One region of the Solibacillus cecembensis genome, then DNA from elsewhere that is predicted to be linked to it. Evidence: a T-box and tRNA genes for the amino acid it is inferred to sense, from the RefSeq annotation. Region 1 holds a T-box; the other holds one or more tRNA genes.
What was found. A T-box is a leader RNA that pairs with one kind of tRNA and senses whether it is charged. The one in region 1 lies ahead of ileS (isoleucine--tRNA ligase), so its partner is inferred to be a tRNA-Ile.
Positions count from the first base shown of each region.

Region 2: it encodes a tRNA-Ile, which carries the amino acid that the T-box ahead of ileS (isoleucine--tRNA ligase) is inferred to sense. The anticodon was not compared.

Region 1 is NZ_JBNNMF010000001.1:243,284-252,230, forward strand. Features, by position in the region: gene ACQKIH_RS01300 (methyl-accepting chemotaxis protein) at 1-870, opposite strand, end outside; gene ACQKIH_RS01305 (FIST signal transduction protein) at 876-2,018, opposite strand; gene ACQKIH_RS01310 (AzlD domain-containing protein) at 2,181-2,507, opposite strand; gene ACQKIH_RS01315 (AzlC family ABC transporter permease) at 2,504-3,226, opposite strand; gene ileS (isoleucine--tRNA ligase) at 3,323-6,088, opposite strand; T-box leader at 6,162-6,386, opposite strand; gene ACQKIH_RS01325 (DivIVA domain-containing protein) at 6,456-7,001, opposite strand; gene ACQKIH_RS01330 (YlmH family RNA-binding protein) at 7,097-7,885, opposite strand; gene ACQKIH_RS01335 (YggT family protein) at 8,006-8,263, opposite strand; gene ACQKIH_RS01340 (cell division protein SepF) at 8,300-8,809, opposite strand; gene ACQKIH_RS01345 (YggS family pyridoxal phosphate-dependent enzyme) at 8,822-8,947, opposite strand, start outside.
Region 2 is NZ_JBNNMF010000045.1:40-8,986, forward strand. Features, by position in the region: partial or broken rRNA gene rrf (5S ribosomal RNA) at 1-60, shown strand, start outside; tRNA gene ACQKIH_RS21750 (tRNA-Val) at 71-146, shown strand; tRNA gene ACQKIH_RS21755 (tRNA-Thr) at 160-235, shown strand; tRNA gene ACQKIH_RS21760 (tRNA-Lys) at 242-317, shown strand; tRNA gene ACQKIH_RS21765 (tRNA-Gly) at 360-434, shown strand; tRNA gene ACQKIH_RS21770 (tRNA-Leu) at 441-529, shown strand; tRNA gene ACQKIH_RS21775 (tRNA-Arg) at 553-629, shown strand; tRNA gene ACQKIH_RS21780 (tRNA-Pro) at 652-728, shown strand; tRNA gene ACQKIH_RS21785 (tRNA-Ala) at 744-819, shown strand; tRNA gene ACQKIH_RS21790 (tRNA-Ser) at 831-923, shown strand; tRNA gene ACQKIH_RS21795 (tRNA-Met) at 963-1,037, shown strand; tRNA gene ACQKIH_RS21800 (tRNA-Asp) at 1,041-1,116, shown strand; tRNA gene ACQKIH_RS21805 (tRNA-Phe) at 1,129-1,201, shown strand; tRNA gene ACQKIH_RS21810 (tRNA-Ile) at 1,215-1,291, shown strand; tRNA gene ACQKIH_RS21815 (tRNA-Asn) at 1,298-1,372, shown strand; tRNA gene ACQKIH_RS21820 (tRNA-Glu) at 1,374-1,445, shown strand; gene ACQKIH_RS21825 (S-layer homology domain-containing protein) at 1,729-2,742, opposite strand; gene abc-f (ribosomal protection-like ABC-F family protein) at 3,150-4,790, shown strand; gene ACQKIH_RS21835 (S-layer homology domain-containing protein) at 4,998-8,693, shown strand; gene ACQKIH_RS21840 (AEC family transporter) at 8,805-8,947, shown strand, end outside.

The DNA of each region.
Region 1 (8,947 bases):
GATTTGTTCCATTGATAGTTTTGAAGATCCGACAATTTGCTCTAATAACATTTGAAATGATACAACTTGATTTAATGTCTGACTCGTTGCTTGTTGAATGGCTACCATATTTTCTGCAAGGAGCGCTTCTGATTGCTCAATCCGACCAAAATATTGTTTTGTTTCAGCAGACATTTGCTGTGTCTTTTGAATCGTTTGCTGCTCTTGATGAATATTCACAACAACGTCTTCCATATGTTGAACGATGTCATGCACTTTTCCGTTAATTTGAATAAGCGCATTTTTACTTTGCTCTGCTAACTTCCTTACTTCAGCCGCCACCACCGCAAATCCTTTGCCATGTTCACCTGCACGAGCTGCTTCAATCGATGCATTTAATGCTAATAAATTCGTTTGATCTGCAATGGCACTAATTAACTTTGCAAAATCTATAATTTCTTTCGTTTGTTGTTGCACTGCGCCAATCGATTGTCCAAATTGTTCAAAAACCTCACGAACATTTTCCATTTGGTCATATAGCTCATTCATTTGATTGCTACCTTCGACAATGAGCTGACGATTTTTTTCAACTTGTGCTTCAACCTTCGTAGTAATATGTTGGATTTCTTCCGTCTCTTGAACAATGGAATGCGCGCGTTCATTTGAAGTTTGTAACAGCTGCTGATCTTGCTGAATGGATTCAGAAATAACCGTTATGCGTTCCATAAACAGGCTATCACTTTCTGTATTTTTCGTATTCGTTGCATGCAATAAATCTAATAACTCTTCTACACTTGCAATGACTTGGGTACGTTCTTCAAGCGTTAATGCATCGACTTCCTGTTGAAGGTCTTCCGGTAGTTTATTTTTCATAAATAATTGCTTTAACATGTTGTTCACTCCTTTCGTAATTTCCCAAAACCAATAAGGAGCAATGTTTGGTTTAATTGTGACTTATTTAATTGTTCACCATAACTTGAAAAACCACATAAATTTGGCAAAACACTTAACTGCGTATTCAACTTTGAAAACAGTTGCTCATTTTGAAATTGGACTTTACGTAAAATGCAGTTACACCCTAATACACCATGTAACTGTGTAAAACGACCACTAAAATCAGCAATCGTTTTTTCCATTTCAAGCACTGGATTTTTTGGCTCTAATATATCAACGATTGCTCCCTCATACACCTGGCAATAAAACTCAACCTCTCCTGAAGACTTCACTTGAAATGGGGAGGCAATTAAAAAATCCTGATTAAATTTCCGCCCCAGTGGATGTAATGCAAAATGCTTTCCTAAGTCATTTTTAGGAACCTTTAGTAACTCCGCATAAACTTCCGCAGCTGGTCGATTGTTCATTTCATACACAATCCGTTTTTCTGCATCCGCTTTTGTTATTTTGACTTGTTTTCCCGTACTTTTAAATATATTTTCTTTATAAATATAAAAATCTACAACAGGCTTTAAAAAGATTGCCGCTCCACCAGTTGATGTTATTTCACCATTAACACTAACTTTCGTCGTCACAAACTTCGCATCATCACCTGCTGTACCTCCAAAAATCGGAAATCCATCGTAGTGAAAGATTGAATTCACGACTGACAACATCTTTTCTTCCCCAGCCTTTAAGCCGACTGGAAAAACAAATCCAAGCCCTTCTTTTTCAATCGTCTTTGATCCAACTTGTATGCCGATTGATTTTGCCGCCTGCACTAAATTTCCCCTATCGAAAATTGGATACTTCACGATATCCTTCATCAAAACAGCTTGTACTTTACCAAATTCCCCAGAAAAACTTTGCGCTGACAAACTGTATTCACTATAACCTTGTGGCCCAATTTCACCCGTTGTTGTAACACCGACAATTTGAGCTTGTGGATACTTTTGTTTAAATAATTCTGTTAGTTTTTCGAATGAGTAAACTGTACTTGCAAAAAACAAAACGAAGCCTGGTTCTTTATGTAAATTACGCGCTATCTCTTCCACTGCTTTTTCTGGCTGACGCGTTGTCGTTAACGTTGAGTAAATATAATCCATCGATGATCCCCTCCTACAAAACTGTATTCCCCACATTTTATTATTTAAAAAAATTATAACATATATCATATTTCAAATTTAATTCACTGAATGCACTCTAAAAAAAGACCCACCTAGCGATAAAACTAAGTAAGTAAGTAAGTCAGTCTCCCAGTGAATCATTTAGCTAAAGAAAAAACGGAGCGCAGCCATCGTTATCACTCCCGCAACAACTGTTTTTGACAAGCTTTTCGTCACTAATGCAACGAGTAAAGTTGGAATAAACGCGCACAAATGAAGCCAATCAATCGTCACTAGTTGCGCTTCTTTCACAAACATCCCTTCAATAACAAGCGCTGATAAAATACATACCGGTATGTAAGCAAGCCATCTCAACACAACATCAGGCATTTTGACGTTTTTCACAAAAACAAACGGTAAAATTCGCGGCAACCAAGTGACAACTGCACAACCTAAAATAACAAGTACAATCCAAATTGTCGTCGTCATTTTTCAGTCACCACCCCAATCGTCGCTACTGCTAACGTGGACAATAATACCGCTAAATGTCCCGGCACAAAATACAATAAGCCGTACATGCATACAACCATATACACGATTAACTTCAAGTAATGCATAAGCTTCGTTTTTGGAATGCTCGCTAATGTTAAAATTAATAAAGCGACGAACATCGCTACAAGGGCATAATCCAACCCCCATTTCTCTGGATTCGGCAACCATTGGCCAACAACCCCACCAAATGTACAAGCGGCAATCCACGTTGTATAAGCCGTCACATTTAAACCATCCATCCACTTGCCACCGAGACGACCTTCCTTACTTGCAGCCACAACAGAAACCCCAAACGTTTCATCCGTTAATAATGTGCCAAAGCCGATGTTTCGAAGAGTCGAATGCTTTGTAAAATACGGCGCAATTGTTAAGGACATTAATAAATGACGAAGGTTTACAATAAAAATCGTCGCGACAATCGCCGTTACAGGTGCACCTGCTAAATATAAACCACAAAAAATAAATTGTGCCGAACCTGCATATACAAGTACCGACAATAAAAAAATTTCCAATACAGAAATACCTGATGCAATGCCAACAACCCCAAAGGCTACCCCAATACTTATATAACCTAATAACGTCGGAACACAGTCTTTTACACCTTGCATAAAGGTATCTGGTGTATAAGAATTCGACTGGATCTGTTCATTTCCCATTCAAAATCCTCCTAATGAATCGTCTATCTTTTCAGATAACTGAAAATATGTAGAAAGAACGCCATTGCCAAATCGACAATAGCGTTCTCGTTCATGTTATACGTAATAGTTCTCTACCACATCCGCACAACGCTTACATAATGTAGCATGTGCTTCTACTGCACCAACTGTTTCAGTAATTGTCCAGCAACGTTCACATTTTTCACCGTCTGCTTTTTCAACAACAAGTGCTGTTTTTTCTAAAGCTAGGCTGTTTGCCGGTGCATCTTCTTTGCTACCTGCAACTATAAATTGTGAAACGATTGACAGCTGTGCAAAGTCAATTTTTTCATCATTTAATAATTCAGCTGTTTCGCTATCTGCATAAACTGAAATTTTTGCTTCTAATGATTTACCAATCGTTTTCGCATTACGTGCTTCTTCTAATGCTTTTAACACTTCATTACGAACAGCAATTAATTTCGTCCATTTCGTGCGTAGTTCAGTAAAGTTCGCTTTTTCGTCCACTTCAGGGAAGTCCATTAATTGGATCGATTGCACTTTACCTTCTACTTCTACATACTCCCATAACTCTTCCATCGTATGAGGAATCATTGGTGTTAATAATTTTAATAACGCCATTAATGTATCGTACATAACTGTTTGCATTGCACGACGGTTTTTATTATCCGTACCCTCAATGTATACAACATCTTTCGCGATATCTAAGTAGAATGAAGAAAGCTCGATTGCTACAAAGTTATTCACTGTTGAATACACCGTTGAGAAGTCATAACGGTCATATGCTGCACGAATTGTTTTCACAACATCTTGTAAGCGCATATACATGTATTGATCCATCTCACGTAAGTCTTCATAAGCTACACGGTCTGTTGCAGCATTGAAATCTGTTACGTTGCCGTGTAAGAAGCGCAATGTGTTACGTACTTTACGGTATGTTTCAGAAACTTGCTTTAACATATCCATTGAGATACGTACGTCCGCTGTATAATCTACTGATGCTACCCACATACGTAGGATATCCGCACCGTATTGATTCATTACTTTTATTGGATCAATTGTATTACCAAGTGATTTCGACATTTTGCGTCCTTCACCATCTAATACGAAACCGTGTGTTAATAACCCTTTATATGGTGCATAACCGTTAATCGCAACCGATGTGATTAATGATGAGTTGAACCAGCCACGGTGTTGGTCAGAGCCTTCTAAATACAGGTCGGCAGGATATTTCATACCGCGCTCAACAAGTACACCTTGGTGTGACGAACCTGAGTCGAACCAAACGTCCATAATGTCATTTTCTTTCGTGAATTTACCGTTCGGGCTACCTGGATGTGTAAAGCCTTCTGGTAATAATTCATTAGCTTCTTTTTGGAACCAAATATTTGAACCGTGCTCACGGAATAATTTCGAAATGTGCGCGATTGTTTCTGGTGTAATGATTGGTTCATCGTTTTCTGCATAGAAAATTGGAATCGGAACACCCCATGCACGTTGACGAGAAATTACCCAATCTCCACGGTCACGAATCATATTATAAAGACGTGTTTCGCCCCATGCTGGTGTGAATTCAGTCGCTTTTACTGCACCTAATAATTCATCACGGAACATTTCCACAGACGCAAACCATTGTGGTGTTGCACGGTAAATTACTGGTTTTTTCGTACGCCAATCATGTGGATAAGAGTGCTTGAATTTCGATACATTTAACAATGCACCTTCTTCTTTTAGCTTCTCAACGACAATCGGGTTTGCTTTTTCATAGAATAGCCCTTCAAATCCTGGCGCTTCATCTGTATAACAACCACCGTTATCTACTGGAGATAATACTTCTAAGCCGTAACGATTCCCAATTTGATAATCGTCTTCACCATGTCCAGGTGCTGTATGAACACATCCTGTACCTGCATCAGCCGTTACATGATCTCCTACCATTACTAATGAATCACGCTTGTAAATTGGGTGCTCTGCAACAAGCATATCTAGTTCTTGCCCTTTTACTTCTTGAACGATTTGTACATCTTCCCAACCAAAAGTAGTTGATAATGTAGCCAGTAAATCTTTCGCTACGATGTATTTTGAACCATTTGTTTCTGCAACGACATATGTGAATTCAGGATTCACTGAAATACCTAAGTTTGCTGGAATTGTCCAAGGTGTTGTCGTCCAAATAACAAATTTTGCATCTGCTGGCACGACATTTTTAGCATCTTTAATGCCGAAAGCTACATAAATTGAATACGACTCAACATCTTTATATTCGATTTCCGCTTCAGCTAAAGCCGACTCAGAAGATGGTGACCAATAAACAGGTTTTAAGCCTTTGTAAATATAGCCTTTTTCCGCCATTTTACCGAATACTTCAATTTGACGCGCTTCAAATTCAGGTTTTAATGTAATATATGGGTTTTCAAAGTCACCGCGTACGCCTAAACGTTGGAATTGGCCACTTTGGTTCGCGATTTGTTCATATGCATATTTTTCACAAAGCTCACGGAACTCTGCAATCGACATTTCTTTACGCTTAACACCTTTATTTGTTAAAGCTTGCTCGATTGGCAAACCATGTGTATCCCAACCCGGAATATAATCAACATAATAACCTGTCATCGATTTTTGACGGTTAATCATATCTTTAATTACTTTATTTAATGCGTGACCTACGTGGATATCACCATTTGCATATGGAGGGCCATCGTGTAATACGAAGTGTGGGCGACCTGCTGTACGCTCTTTTACTAATTTGTTAATATCCATTTCATCCCACTGTGCTTGAATTTGTGGTTCTTTCGTCGGCAAGCCACCGCGCATTGGGAAATCTGTTTTCGGCATTAATAATGTTTCTTTATACTCTACCATTTTAAAAAGCCTCCTAAAATAATTTAAATGTAAACACCTGTTATAAAATACAAAAAAGCCCCTCATCCCTATGGAAAGGGACGAGGAGCATAACTCTCGTGGTACCACCCTAATTTTGCAATACATCATATTGCCTCATTAGACACTGTAACGTCGTGTAAAACGAAATAGCTTACTAAAAATTTCAGCTATTTAGCTCGGGAGTGATTTTCTGTTAAACTTGCTTCGTTCGAGCTTTCACCATCCTCGAATCGCTTCACCACAAATGTAAACATACTGTCTCCGTCTTTGCCTTTGTTGCAAATTGCATCTCATTAGTTATTTTTCAGTATATGAAAAGGACTATCAGAATGTCAAGCACAATTCATTAATACGTTAATTTTCCTTCTTTTAACATGTCACCTGATTCTTCAGGACGGTTGTGATCTTGGATTTCTGTAAGATCTACATCATATTCTAGTAGATGGTCCCAATCATCTGTATTCAACAAGTCTAATTGCGCTTCAACGAGCATTTTAAAACGATTGCGGAAAACTTTCGATTGTTTCTTTAATTCATCTATTTCAATCGTCACTTTACGCGCTTTTGTCATCGCATCATTTACAATACGATCCGCATTTTTTTCCGCTTCTCTTACAATTAGCTTTGATTCTTTTTGAGAGTTGCGACGGACTTCATCAGCAGCCTCTTGAGCTACAACGATTGATTTTTGTAATGTTTCTTCCAGTGAACTATAATGTTTCATTTGTTCTGACATGGATTTTACTTTGTCTTCTAACTCTTTCTTTTCACGTAAAAGAATCTCATAATCTTTAATAATTTGATCTAAAAATTCATTTACCTCGTCTTCTGCATAACCACGGAATCCACGTGTAAATTCTTTATTATGTATATCAAGAGGTGATAATGGCATATCGTTCGACTCTCCTTTGCACGAATGTATTTAAAACTTATTATAATGGTTTCTACGTTGAATAACATCAAGTTTTCGTAAATAATGCTGGTAATTTATAGTTTTTGCTCTAATCGTCCTATTTGCAATCGGATCTTGTCCTTTTTTGTTCGACCTTCTGTCATAATTATTTTCACTCTTCCGAAGCCCCGAGCAGAAATAATATCCCCTTCTTGTAATTCAAAAGAGGTCGATTCTCGTACAGTCCAGTTTACTTTCACTTTACCCGAACTGATTAAATTTTGTGATTTTTGGCGCGATATATTGGCAACCGTTGCTAAAACCACATCTAAACGCATAGAAGAAACCGTATAGGAACTTTCAATCCATTGCTCTTCATTTTGAAGTAAGGGTACAGTTGATTGGATTTCCTCAACATGCACCTTCACTTTACCAATACCTGTTAAATTTGCACGAACATAGTCCACAATTTCCGTAGCCATTGTAAATTGCACCGTATTTTCAGCTAGACGAATATCGCCAAATTTACTACGATCTAACCCTATCGATAATAACGCACCTAGTACATCTGGATGTTTGATTTGAACAAATTTAGATGGGTAATTGATTGTATAGCACGCAATTTGAAAATCTTCCTTCGTCGCTTGAAAATAAGAAGGTGCAATTAGCATTCGCTGTCTTTCGGCATTTTCAAAAAGCCCATCAGTAAAAACATGGAGGTCCTCTGATTGATGGGTGATTGCCTCGACAATAAATCGTTGCCTTGGATCAAGGAAATCTGTTAACTTCGGGGCATAACGATCCTCCACTTCACGTTGCCATCCGATAACTTGTTCGATAAACGGCTGCTCATCTTTCCGAAAATGTTGAATTACATGCTGCATAAAATCACCTTCCCCTAGTTTTATTTATGTATACCTTCTCACCCAATCGATTTTGCACGAGTGATGTATTCTAATCATATTAAAAAGAACCCCCCTACATTAAAGCAGAGGGATTACATCTTAAAGAAAATATCCAAGTACGATGTATACACCTTGTTGGATGAACATAAGTGCAAATAGTCCAACGATTGGAGAAATATCAATCATACCAATTGGTGGAATAAACTTACGGAAAAAGCCTAAATACGGTTCACATACTGTCTCAAGGAATTTCCCAACAGCTGACTCTTGCAGCGCCGGTATCCAAGACATCAATATGTAACCTATGAGCATAAATCGATATACGAGAAATGCTGTTTCTACTAATGTATAGATCATAGTTTTTTATACCTCTCTACTTAAAAGATTACTCGATTATTCAAACACAAAATTCGATATTTCACCAGATACTTCTACATTTTCAGGAGTACATAGGAATATATCTGTTCCGATACGTTGAATGTCGCCACCTAAAGCATACACTGTTCCGCTTAAAAAATCGATTATTCGCTTCCCTTGATCACGATCAATACGTTGCAAATTAACAACAGTCGCTCGTTTATTTTTTAACTGCTCTGCAATATCTTGTGCTTCTGCATAAACTCGCGGCTCTACTAATACAAGTTTCGAATTCTTTAATGAAGTCGCAGCTTGCAAACTTACGACATTATTTGGAATATCTACTTCACTATTGCGTATTTGCGGCTGAATTTTTCGTTCTTTTTTCATACGATTTTGGATAACCTGCTGCGGCATCTGTTCTTGCTTTGATGATGAAACAGGCTTAGGAGCAGGTTGTTGCTTTGGTGTCGCTTGACCTGGAGCTTGTTCATCTTCCATATCTTCTAGGTAGAAGAATTTGTCGAAAATATTTTTTATGCTCATATTACTTCCTCCTTAGCCAACAAGAGCTGTTCCAATTCTCACAAATGTCGCACCTTCTTCAACTGCAATCTCATAGTCATTTGACATGCCCATCGACAGTTCTGTACATGGTACATTCGGTAAACATAATTGTACAAC
Region 2 (8,947 bases), on a different contig from region 1:
GCTCTTTAGCGCCGATGGTAGTTGGGGGCTTCCCCCTGTGAGAGTAGGACATCGCTAGGCATATTACCCAGGAGGATTAGCTCAGCTGGGAGAGCATCTGCCTTACAAGCAGAGGGTCGGCGGTTCGAGCCCGTCATCCTCCACCATTTATTTCTAAATGCCGGTGTAGCTCAGTTGGTAGAGCAACTGACTTGTAATCAGTAGGTCGAGGGTTCGACTCCTTTCGCCGGCACCATTTAGAGAGCCATTAGCTCAGTTGGTAGAGCATCTGACTTTTAATCAGAGGGTCGAAGGTTCGAATCCTTCATGGCTCACCAGTTAATTTAATACATTGTCAGAATAAAAATTCTTAAGCATATGCGGAAGTAGTTCAGTGGTAGAACACCACCTTGCCAAGGTGGGGGTCGCGAGTTCGAACCTCGTCTTCCGCTCCAACATATGCCGGGGTGGCGGAACTGGCAGACGCACAGGACTTAAAATCCTGCGGTGAGTGATCACCGTGCCGGTTCGATTCCGGCCCTCGGCACCATTTTTATTTTAATAGATATTTTAGCGCCCGTAGCTCAATTGGATAGAGCGTCTGACTACGGATCAGAAGGTTGTGGGTTCGACTCCTGCCGGGCGCGCCATTATAAATTTAATTGACATGTTCGGAATGTAGCTCAGCTTGGTAGAGCACTTGGTTTGGGACCAAGGGGTCGTAGGTTCGAATCCTGTCATTCCGACCATTATTATCATTATATGGGGCCTTAGCTCAGCTGGGAGAGCGCCTGCCTTGCACGCAGGAGGTCAGCGGTTCGATCCCGCTAGGCTCCACCATATTTTATTTCGGAGGTATACCCAAGTTCGGCTGAAGGGATTAGTCTTGAAAACTAACAGGCGGGTTAAACCGCGCGGGGGTTCGAATCCCTCTACCTCCTCCATTTTTAGTAATAATTTTTAACAGAATAAAGTAATATTGTCGCGGGGTGGAGCAGTGGTAGCTCGTCGGGCTCATAACCCGAAGGTCACAGGTTCAAGTCCTGTCCCCGCAACCAAATGGTCCCGTGGTGTAGCGGTTAACATGCCTGCCTGTCACGCAGGAGATCGCCGGTTCGATCCCGGTCGGGACCGCCATTTTTTTATAATGGGTCAGTAGCTCAGTTGGTAGAGCATTAGATTGAAGCTCTAAGTGTCGGCGGTTCGATTCCGTCCTGACCCATCTCTTTTAAATGGGGCCTATAGCTCAGCTGGTTAGAGCGCACGCCTGATAAGCGTGAGGTCGATGGTTCGAGTCCATTTAGGCCCACCATATTTTTCCGAAGTAGCTCAGTGGTAGAGCAATCGGCTGTTAACCGATTGGTCGTAGGTTCGAGTCCTACCTTCGGAGCCATGGCCCGTTGGTCAAGCGGTTAAGACACCGCCCTTTCACGGCGGTAACACGGGTTCGAATCCCGTACGGGTCATAATAAAATACATTTTGTATTTAAAGCTGTATGTAAGCTCATAATTTGAGTTTACATACAGCTTTTTTGTTATCCAATTCCTAGGTATGGCATTACAATAACTGGATGATGAAAGCATATAACAGGTTAAGTAATAGATACAGTTAGTGAAGGAGATGTTTATTCAATTGATTGAACTATAAAGGTAAAATAGGAGCAAAATATTTTAAATATGGATAATGGATACTAGTGTGCTTGATAAAAAAGAAAAACCAGTAAGGATAAGTCCTCACTGGTTGCCATTTTATTTTACTTTTAATATGCCATTAAAGTTGGTTTCACGTTGACGTGAGCTGTCACAATCGTGTTCAATCGTTTTGATCGCATTGTTGTTTAGCTTTTGGAACTCAATGACACAGCGTTCACCAGCAACCGTTTCAGATAGCATCGCTTTTTTATCGGATATCACAGTTGCGTAACCTTGTACAAATCCCGTAGCATAGCCATCATATGTTTCATATTCTACGTAGAAATCCTTTTTAGAGGTAAAGGAAATCGTCAAATCCCGAAGGCTTGAATCGGCTTCTCCACGTCCGTATTTATAATAGTAGAAGTAGTTGCCATCCCAAGAGTTTTCTTTTGATACGGTTGACCAATCTTTACCGACTCGTAAGGAAGCATCCACAGTTTTGCGGGCAGCATTTGCTCTTACGTATAGCGGGAGAGCGTCTAAGTTTTCATAGCTATTCTCTGCATCCTCAGAAATATAGAAGTAGTTTTTGTTTTGTAAATTGTAGAAAAATGCAACGACTTGTGCGCGTGTTAAATTGTTCGAGGCACCGAAATATTTTGCTAAGTTGGTGTTTTCATATTTTGGATTTTGCCCACCAGAAATACTGTGGTCGAGTAAAAACTGAATGGATTGATTTAGCGTAGCATTGCCGTCTGCTACATGGGTAATTGCTTGTGCTACGAGACCACGGCTAACTGCACGTCCTCGAATATCATTATCAAAATATCCATTTATCGGTACTTGATAGGCAGCAAGTGTATTGTAGTAATGATCTGAAGCGGTTTCCTTTTTCGTGAATTTATTAAGTTCTTCTGAGACCGGTTCTAAATCAAAATAAGTAACTAAAATCTTCGCAAATTGCTGCTCAGTGACTGATTGAGTTGGGCGGAATGTGCCATCTGGATAGCCACCAATAATATCAAAATCATAGGCCCATTTAATCGCATCATATGCATAATGATGGGCTGGTACATCTTTAAATAAAGTTTTTGCAGCAGAACTCTTCGTATTAAATGAAAAACTCATAATCAAAATTAATAAAGTTAGAAAGTAGTAATGGTGTCGCCTCATGGAAAAGCCTCCTTAAAGTGATTAATCAAAATTGGTTTTATTTTACTGTAGCATGTTCCAAAAGTTCCCGCAATGATTGTCTCAGCTCATGACAACATCGTTTGAATTTGTTATAGTGAATTTATAAATGATCAAGGGAGTGACGGGTGGACGATGATTATCTAATCTTATTTTTGAGTAATTGAAAATTTTTTTCAAACAAAAAATAGGATTAGTATGCCCAAATTCCAATAATTTTGTATAAAAGACTTTTTGCTATGCGCTTTTTGGCGTCTTTTTATACAAATATGAACAGCAGCTAATCCTTCCAAATGAAAACTTTGGGGGGATTTTTTTCTTCCCAAATTGCGGAGGTAAGATATATGAGAGAATTATTGAAATTACAGCATGGAACGATGGAGTTAGCCGACCGAATTCTTTTCGAAAATGTGACTACTACAATAAAGCAAAGTGAGGTCATTGGTATTATCGGACGGAATGGAAGCGGGAAATCTACTTTATTAAATATAATTGCAGGAACACAAACATTTACGAGTGGTCAGCGAAAATGGCTTCAACCGGATGCCACTGTATATGTAGTGCAGCAAGAAGAACAGCATTTTCAGCCAGGGGAGATAATGGAAGAGGAAGCGGTGTTGCTCGCACAGTGGCAAGTGCCAGATGTTTCGTATGAGCTGCTGAGTGGTGGGGAACGATTGAAACGCCGATTAGCGAGGGGATTTGCGCAAAAGCCGCAAATTTTATTATTAGATGAGCCGACTAATCATTTAGATGTGGAAAGTATGCAAAATTTAATCGATCAAATTAAAACGTATCCGGGGACGATTATTGTTGTTTCACATGATCGGTATTTTTTGGATGAGGTGACGACAAAAATATGGTCATTGGAACAGCAGCAATTTATCGAGCAGCAAGGCAATTACTCGCATTATATGGATGTTCGGGAACAGCGTCGTCACACGCAGCAACGTGCATATGAAAAGCAGCAAAAGAAAATTGACACGCTGGAACAACAAATGGATGCGCTCACTTCTTGGTCGCAAAAGGCGCACCGTGATTCTACTAAGCAGGAATTTCCGAAAGAATATTATCGCACCAAGGCAAAACGTATGGATGCCCAAGTGAAGTCGAAGCGAAAAATGATTGAAAAGGAAATTGAGAAAAATAAAGTTGAGCAAGTGGCGAAAGAGCAATCGGTTAATTTTACATTGCAAGCGAATAGCAAGTTAGGAAAACGATTTTTACAGGCGAAAAATGTGTCAAAGTATTTTGGGGAGCGACGTCTTTTTGAGCAGGTTAATTTTACGATTTTGCATGGTGAGCGTGTGGCGTTAGTAGGGGCAAATGGAAGTGGGAAAACAACTTTTTTAAATATGGTTATAGGGAGAGAATCCTATGATGGCGAGCTGTCGTTTTCACCTACGACGAATATTGGCTATTTAACGCAGGAAGTATTTGATTTACCAGATCATCAAACGCCTGCAATGCTTTTTCATCGGGATAACTATGCAGACCGTGGCCTTGTGCAAAACTTAATGCGGCATCTTGGTTTTCAAATGGAGCAGTGGGAGGAACCGATTGCCCATATGAGTATGGGTGAGCGCGTAAAGTGTAAGCTCATGCAGTATATTTTAGAAAATCGGGATGTGTTGATTTTAGATGAGCCGACAAATCATTTAGATTTACCGTCACGAGAGCAGCTGGAGGCGACACTTGCGGAGTATAAGGGGACGTTGATTTTTGTTTCGCATGACCGATATTTTGTTGATAAATTGGCGAATATGCATTTGGTTATTCAAGATGGAGCGATTCAAAAGAGGGCAGTTGGTCAATCCAATACGCAAAAGGATACAAAGGAAGAGCAGCTATTGCATCTAGAAACGGCACGTCAGGAAGTGCTAGGGAAGCTAAGTTTCATGACGGCAAAAGATCCAAGCTATTCGGAGTTGGATACTCAGTTTTTAGAGCTGACAAAGCAAATTAATGCGCTTAAAAAAGGATGAATTTACGGAAGGTTGGATATTTCTAACCTTCCTTTTTTTGCGAATGGAAACACCCACGTAATGATGAGGAACAATCATAAAAGAAAATTCCAAATTTCATCCAATATGGTATTCTAAAACTAGTGATAAATGTCGATATAAAGAGTAATGACAATTATGTTTGTTTTAACGAATACATAAAGAAAATGAAGAGGGGCTGTTAACTAGATGAATCAATCTAAAAAAATACTTGCTGCAATGCTCGCAATTCCTGCGACGGTAATTGTTGCGGGACAAGTGCAGGCGGCGGAAGTAGTTCCGTTTGAAATTAAAAATGAATTTGTTGGGACTTCGACTTTTGCGGATGAAGTGAGTTTACCAACAATTACTGCTACAACAAGAGATAAGTTAAAAAGCGGTATTTTAAATGAGATGGATAAACTTACAAAAGGATTTACGATTACTTATACGGGAACGGATGTTGCAACGTATAAAACAGATATCGAAGCGATTTTTAAAGGTTTGAAAACGAATATAAACGGTACGACAACAACTGATACAGCTTCAATTGATAATACGATGTTGTACGGAATGTTTAATAATGTTCGTGTAAATCCTACGGAAACAGGTGATGGTACAGGTTCAGTGGAATTAGCGTTTTCTTTTAATTACTTTGCTACTCCAGAAGAATTGAAAAACCTCGACGCATCAGTAGATAAATTGCTAAGTACTACAGGTGATTCCATTTTATTGAATATTAATACTGATGCAGGAAAAGTAAAAGCAATCCATGATTATACAATTAGGAATTATTATATTTCATCAACTAATCATAATGTCGGGAAGTTTTTATCAGATAAAAATGGTTCTGCTCATATGTATGCACTTTGGACGTACAAGCTTTTAAAGAAAGCAGGATTAGAGGTTCGTTACGTATCAGGAAAGTCTGATAGCAACGAGCTACATTCATGGAATTTAGTACAAGTGAACAATGGGGGAAAACAGGAATGGTATCACTTAGATGTTGCTGAAAATGATAATTCAATTAAAGATAGTACAAATATTAAATACCGTTACTTCTTAGCGGATAATACAACGATAGGTAGTAAAATTGATTATGGTGCAAATGGTATTGATATTACGCAGTGGGGAAAAGCTTTCAAGGCATTTGAAAAAATTGAAAATCCCGTTCAAACGGATAAAGCCATGTATTATGCTGATGGGAAAAACAATGCAGAAATCAAAGAGCTTAAATTAGATAATCTATCTGGAACACCAACAACAATTGATAAGGACGCAAAATCCGGAGTTGGAAAGATACTTTATTATAAACATACAACAGGCGACAGTACGACAATTGATATAGAGTATTTATATTTTATTAATGACGCAGATAACAAAAATTTATATCAATATGATATTAATACTAAAAAGTTACAGTTAATAATAAAGGAACCAATTGACTCGATTTCAATAAAAGCGGACATGCTAGAATATACAATAAAAGGTTCGAAAAAAGAGATTGATTTAAATGAATTAAAGAATTTTGATAGACAAGAAGTAGATAAGGTCATAGATGCGATTAATGCTTTAAACTATAATTACACAAGTTTCGGTGATTTAGAAAGTGCCGTTGCATCAGCCGATAGTGCATTTGTTGAGCTAAAGGGTAAGCAAGTATTAATCCCAGATAAACTTAAAGAAAAGCTAGTGGAATTTAATAATACAGTTGGAAAAATTCAAGACATTCAAGATAAAATTAATAAGTTAAATATAGATTCTTCTAGGGAAGATATTTTAAAAGTAAGAGCTGAATGGAACAAACTTAATTCTAATTCAATCTATAGGGGTTTTGTTAATGACTCTAATTTACTTGATCAAGAAAAGCGAATTGAAGCTAAAGATTTAGAGGAACGTATCCAAAAAATAATCGAAGCAATCAATGGTTTATCAGATACCTCAACATATGCCGAGGTAAAACTAGTATATGATCAATATATCGCGCTTGCTGATGCTAAATCACAAGTTACAAATGCCGCAATACTCGAAGCATTATGGGCAAAGGTAGGTACAGAGAAAGCTGCCATCGACCGCGTCAACAAATTAATCAAGGACCTTAACTCAAAATCAACAAAAGATCAAATTCAAGCAGCTCAAGATGCATACGACGCATTGCCTGAATCTTCACGAGCATTAGTAGTGGACTATGAAAAAATTGCACAGCTATTGGCAGAGCTCGATGGTAAGGAAACCGAACTTGCTGACAAAGAAGCGGCTCGTTTAGTAGAGGAAAAGATCCTTGCACTGAATGATGAATCTACGCCAACAGCCATTGCAGAGGTGCGTGCGGCATACGAAGCGTTAAATGAAAATGCGAAAAAATTAGTGTCCAAAAAGATGTTAGATTTACTTGTCTCTTATGAAAATAGCATGAAAGAACAGACGGACCAGGCGAAAAAAGAGGCGCAAGTCGTTATTGACCGCATTAATCGCATTACAAATAGCTATACAGAAGCTCAAATTAAAGATGTTCGACTGGCGTATAATGCGCTTAGTGATTTGGCGAAAACGTATGTAACGAATTTACAAAAATTAATCGATGCGGAAAGAAATATTTTATATCAAAATACCGTTGTTAAAGAGGCAAAATTACAAGCTGCAGCATTTGATGCCTATATGGCGAATATTAGTCGTACCTCGTCCACAGCGGAAATTGCGAAGGCGCGCGCGTATTATAATTCATTATCTTATGAGGCGAAAAGACATGTCAAAACGTATGAAAAATTACGTCGCCTTGAAACGATGTGGAATGACCCAGATTATTTAGGGTTAATTTTTACGTACTATCCAGATTACATTAACGCGATTAAACCAGGGGGCATTGAACTAGAGAAACCTAAGTATGACTCGTTGTATATTCCAGATGATTCGAGTTCCTTTGCTTATTCACAACCAGATACGACGTGGTCACCATATGAGGAAATGGCTTATTATAACGGTCGATATACGACAAAGATTGAGGCTTCACAAGTTAAGAATGTAGCAGATAAGACGATGATGTTGACAGCGGAAGGAATCGAACTATTAATTCCGACAGCGGATATTAAAGGGACATCTGCAGCGGTTGGAGTGTCTATGACTGTAGACAATGATAAATTAATTATTAGCTTTACAGAAGGACAAGCGGCGCAAGTGTTTTCAGACTTTGTCGAGATTCGAATCCCAATGCGTACATTAGATGGGACTTCATCAATGGCTGTGCAACGTACCGATAATAATGGGACAACACCAGCAAGCTATAAAGTAGAAGGCTCTAATTTTGTTATTCGCACAAAAATAGGCGGGACTTTTACAGCGAGCAATAGCAAAACAACGTATTCGGATTTAGCATCAGCGAGCACGAGTGCGTCAGGTATTCGTGAATTAGCGAAGCGCGGCATTACGTATTCAACATCAGGTAAGTCAGTCATTCCGAATAAAAGTGTGACACGTGCTGATGTTGCGACATTACTTGCGAAAGCGCTCGATGTTTCAAGTACGAAAGCGACAAAATATAACGATTTAAAGTCGACGGTATCTTCAAGCTATGTACAAGGCTTATTAGAAGCAGGTGTTATGAGCGGAGTGACGGCGCAGCAATTTAGTCCGCATAGTGCAGTGAGTCGTCAGGAAGCAGCGATTATCATAGCCAATATGTACCGCTATTTAAATCAAGATTTGTCACTTGCTTATAATGAATTAAAGACAAATTTTAGAGACGTTTCTCATTTAACATATGAAGCGCGTCAAAGTATCGCGATTTTGGAATTATTCGATGTTGTGGATGGCACTGCTTCAAGTCAATTTAATCCAGAGCAAAAGTTAACGAGAGCACAGTTTGCCGAAATGTTATACAAGGCATTAAACGCAATCGAGTATTTATAATCTTCACTACAAAAGCACAGCGGTTTATACGCTGTGCTTTTGCATTTGTAATTGTCTAATCATATAATATTATATAGAAGAATATGGATATATTTTTAGGGAGGTTGCGTTGTGGAATATTTATCAATGATTTTTTTCAAAATTGTTGCGCCTATTTTAATACTGCTTTTCATTGGCGCAATTTTGCAGAAGAAGTTCAATTTTAATTTAAAGGCATTGTCCCATTTAATTACGTATTGCTTCATGCCAGCAGC